DNA from 2 places in the Ruminococcoides sp. genome. Region 1 is predicted to be linked to the other one. Evidence: predicted binding sites of a transcription regulator. Region 1 holds the regulator's gene; the other holds the start of a gene.
What was found. The regulator Rex, encoded in region 1, represses fermentation and respiration genes when NADH is low (regulators of the CRP and FNR family bind a similar motif). The targets are predictions, from matches to a motif close to ATTGTTAANNNNTTAACAAT.
Positions count from the first base shown of each region.

Region 1 (2,414 bases):
CCGGAAAATCAGTCTGGCTTAATTCCTTACGGTGATGCTGAGGTAAACTACTACTACATCGCTTCAAGCCTTGACATCACACTTCACGTAAAGCACAACGGTTCACTTACATGGACGCCATATCTCTGGATATGGGGTTCAGACCTCAAGGGCAAAGACTCAGGCAACTTTATGTCAGAGTGGCCGGGTGATCCTATGACTAAAGGTGAAAACGGTTGGTTTGATTACAGCTTCACATATAAGGGAGCAGGTACATACAATGTAATTGTATCCGATAACGCTACTAACCAAACAATTGACTACAAGGGCTTTGTAGATAACGAAATGTGGATTGTAATTGATGACTCTGCTGTTATGGGCAGTACATACCTTACATTCTACACAGATAACCCTGATACTAACCCCAACGCTCCAATCGCTGAGCAGGTTACACTCGGTTAATCTTAAATCACAAACACAAATTGCAAAAGAGGGCTGACCTTAAACGGTCAGCCCTTTTAATCGCTAAAAAAGGTTATTATTGCTCTGTAACGGAAAACTCCCCGACAGTTTATAAAACTGTCGGGGAGTCATTGGTTTATCAGTTGTTGTTCATTCTGTAGCAGAGAGTCATAAGGCTGTCGCTGAGATGAACATTCTCTACCATAGTATCATTATAACGAGCATTTATATCATAGTGGCTGAAATTCCAGTAATTCTTGATTCCGTGTGAATATAGCTTATCGAGAACATTTTCAACACAAACACGGGGAATGCACAAAAACGCTGTGTCAATATGATTTTTATTACAAAAATCGTCAAGTTCACTTTCGTTTTTAACTGTAATTCCGTTGAGCTTTGAACCGACTTTTTGTTCGTTGCTGTCAAAACAAGCGATAAGCTCAAAACCGAGTTTTTCAAAATTCATATGCATTGCAACGGCCTTACCAAGATTACCCGCACCGATAAGAATGGCCTTGTAATCGTTGTTAAGTCCCAGAATGTTCTTGATTTCCTCTTTCAGCTGACTTACGCTGTAACCGTAACCCTGCTGACCGAATCCGCCGAAGCAGTTAAGATCCTGCCTTACCTGTGAGGCGGTCACATTCATAATTTGCGCAAGCTTAGTTGAAGAAATTTTGTCAATGTTCTGGTCATTCAGTTCTGATAAAAAGCGGTAATATCTTGGCAAACGCCTGATAACCGACATTGAAATACTGTCATTCTTAGACATTACTCACTATGCTCCTTTAACTTTAAAATCAGAGAGATGCTGCAAGGCGCTCGTCAATAGCCTTGAGAAATTCTTCTGTGTTTACTTTCTTTTTGTTCTCAAGTGTCGAGATAGCGTAGAGATCGCCTGTCATAACGCCGTCCTCAATTGTCTTGATTGTTGCTGCCTCAAGCTTGTCTGCAAACTTCATAAGATCGTCAAGACCGTCAAGCTCGCCTCTTTTGCGGAGGGCGCCTGTCCATGCAAACAATGTTGCAACAGAGTTTGTGGAAGTTTCTTCGCCCTTGAGATACTTGTAGTAGTGGCGCTGAACTGTGCCGTGAGCAGCCTCGTATTCATAGATGCCGTCGGGAGAAACAAGCACGCTTGTCATCATTGCGAGCGAACCGAATGCAGTTGCAATCATATCACTCATAACATCGCCGTCATAGTTCTTACAAGCCCACATATAGCCGCCTTCACTTCTGATAACTCTTGCAACAGCGTCATCAATAAGTGTGTAGAAATATGTAATACCTGCGTTCTCAAACTTCTCTTTGTACTCATTCTCAAAGATTTCGTTGAAGATGTCCTTGAATCTGTGGTCATAAATCTTGCTGATTGTATCCTTTGTAGCAAACCAAACATCAAGCTTCTGATCAAGTGCATAGTTAAAGCATGAACGGGCAAATGATGAGATACTCTTGTCAATGTTGTGCATACCCTGAATAATACCGTCAGTCTTGAAGTCAAAGATTGTGCTTCTTTCCTCGGTACCGTCAGGTTTTGTAACGCAAAGCTCTGCCTTGCTTCCTGCCTCAACCTTCATCTCTGTGTTCTTATAAACATCACCGTATGCGTGACGGGCAATGCAGATTGGCTTTTTCCATGTAGGAATGTAGGGGACAATGCCCTTAACAAGAATCGGGCTTCTGAATACCGTACCGTCAAGGATAGCACGAATCGTACCGTTAGGTGATTTCCACATACTCTTGAGGTTGTACTCTGTCATTCTTGCGGCATTAGGTGTGATTGTGGCACACTTAACGGCAACACCGTATTTTTTTGTTGCGTTGGCGCTGTCAACCGTAACCTGATCGTCTGTTTCGTTTCTGTGCTCAAGACCGAGGTCATAATATTCTGTTTTGAGGTCAACATAAGGTGTGATGAGAATGTCTTTAATCTGTTTCCAGATGACTCTTGTCATCTCGTCGCCGTCCAT
Region 1 is NZ_DBLZMS010000008.1:64,284-66,697, reverse strand. Features, by position in the region: gene pulA (type I pullulanase) at 1-441, shown strand, start outside; gene AC2HW8_RS08180 (redox-sensing transcriptional repressor Rex) at 581-1,213, opposite strand; gene AC2HW8_RS08175 (NADP-dependent isocitrate dehydrogenase) at 1,242-2,414, opposite strand, start outside.

Region 2 (2,414 bases), on a different contig from region 1:
TCAAGAGTTTCTTCCTTTTGCTGGATTCTTCTCTCCTGACGCTGAACTTCCTTGCGTCGATCGGAAATTTCTTTCTCGCTCTCGTTTCTGAAACGATGAACCTCGTCTTTACCCTCAAGGACTACTTCTTTTTTCCTTGCTTCGGCTGTTTTGATTGCATCAGCCACAATCTTCTTTGCCTCCTCCTCAGCACTTCCGATTTCTTTCTCGGCTGTGTTTTTGCGGATGGCAATTCCAAGGAAAATACCTGCACCGGCACCGATAACAACTGCGGCGACAATGCAGATAATACTTATCCACAATGGCAATCTGGACACCTCCTTAGTTTGATTTTTTAATATTTCACAGTTCCCAATCAATTAGACTTTAAAGGTGCCGTTAAAAAGATATTCAATTTTCATTTTTACTTTGTAAATATTTTTAATACATTATATATACATACGCAACCGCAAAACACCGTACAGGTTGCACAGAGCGTTTCAAAAGGCGAAACGCCATAAAAATTACAAAAAATATCTATATATAACGGCTCTTTTAAAGAGTCTGATTAAAAAAGTCGCAAAAGTCAAAAACTGTACTTTTGCCAAAATCCGCATCAGCGGACGATATAATTTTATAATAAAATAACCAAATTGTCAAGAATAAGCACGGGAATTTTGCAGATAATTATTACGGAAATAAAAAAGATTACAGCTTTTTGACGGTTACAGCTTAAATTTGCCTTAAAAAAGCAAAATGTGACCGTGTTTTTTACCGTATTTGTAAAAAGCTCAAAAATTTTTCGTTAAATTTTTGTCAAGCTATTGAAGAAATGAAAAAAATGTAATATAATAGAAGCACCTTAGAATTTTAGGAGGAATTTTTTTATGTCAGTAAAAGTTGCAATTAACGGTTTCGGCCGTATCGGTCGTCTTGCTTTCAGACAGATGTTCGGTGCTGAGGGTTACGAAGTAGTAGCTATCAACGATCTTACAGATCCTGCTATGCTCGCAAACCTTCTCAAGTACGATACAGCACAGGGCGGCTACTGCGGTAAGATCGGTGAAAACCTTCACACAGTTGAGGCCGGCGAAGGCTCAATCATCGTTGACGGCAAAAAGATCACAATCTACGCTAAGCCAAACGCTGCTGAGCTTCCTTGGGGCGAACTCGGTGTTGATGTAGTTCTCGAGTGCACAGGTTTCTATACATCAAAGGCAAAGAGCCAGGCTCACATTGATGCCGGCGCTAAGAAGGTTGTTATTTCTGCTCCTGCAGGCAACGACCTCAAGACAATCGTTTACAGCGTAAACGAAAAGACTCTTACAGCTGACGATACAATCATTTCAGCTGCTTCATGTACAACAAACTGCCTCGCTCCTATGGCTGACACACTTAACAAGTATGCAGAAATCCAGAGCGGTATCATGTCAACAATCCACGCTTACACAGGCGATCAGATGATTCTTGACGGTCCTCACAGAAAGGGCGACAAGAGAAGAGCAAGAGCAGGTGCTGCTAACATCGTTCCTAACTCAACAGGTGCTGCAAAGGCTATCGGTCTTGTAATTCCTGAACTCAACGGTAAGCTCATCGGTTCTGCACAGCGTGTTCCTGTTCCGACAGGTTCAACAACAATTCTTACAGCTGTTGTTAAGGGTTCTGATGTAACAGTTGAAGGTATCAACGCTGCTATGAAGGCTGCTGCTTCTGAGTCATTCGGTTACAACGAAGATCCGATCGTTTCTTCAGATGTAATCGGTATGAGATTCGGTTCACTCTTCGATTCTACACAGACAATGGTATCAAAGATTGCTGATGATCTTTATGAGGTTCAGGTTGTTTCTTGGTACGACAACGAGAACTCATACACAAGCCAGATGGTAAGAACAATTAAGTATTTCGCTGAGCTTGGCTAATCTGAATTTACAGATTATTCTTTGGGCTGTCCTTTTTGGACAGCCCTTTTTGTTTTCTTTTTCGGAAGATATTTATTCTTATTTTTCTTTATTCGTAAAATTATGCTTTAAAATGTAACATTTAGTCGCAGTTTATAAAATATACACGAAAAATTAGTTTTAAATTTTTTGAATTTGCTTGAAATTGACATATAATTTTGGTATTATATAAGTGTGAGCAAACAATCAACAAACAACAGATATTAAACAAGGAGCAATTCTTATGAATTACAGCTTTAACGAGGCAAGACCGGCTCTTGAAGTTTTTCACACCGGCGATTCAGTGCGTGCATATGATTTTTTGGGCGCACACCTCGTGAACCGTAACGACAAAAACGGAGTAGTGTTCCGTGTGTGGGCGCCAACCGCAAGGAGCGTTTCGGTTGCAGGCGATTTTAATAATTGGAACAACGAGGCAAACTATATGTATAACATCGGTTACGGTGTGTGGGAAGTGTTTGTCGAGGGTGTAAAAGA
Region 2 is NZ_DBLZMS010000001.1:168,121-170,534, forward strand. Features, by position in the region: gene rny (ribonuclease Y) at 1-302, opposite strand, end outside; gene gap (type I glyceraldehyde-3-phosphate dehydrogenase) at 867-1,898, shown strand; gene glgB (1,4-alpha-glucan branching protein GlgB) at 2,161-2,414, shown strand, end outside.
Region 2: gap (type I glyceraldehyde-3-phosphate dehydrogenase) is a predicted target of Rex. The motif match lies at 781-800, and genes of this name have one in related genera.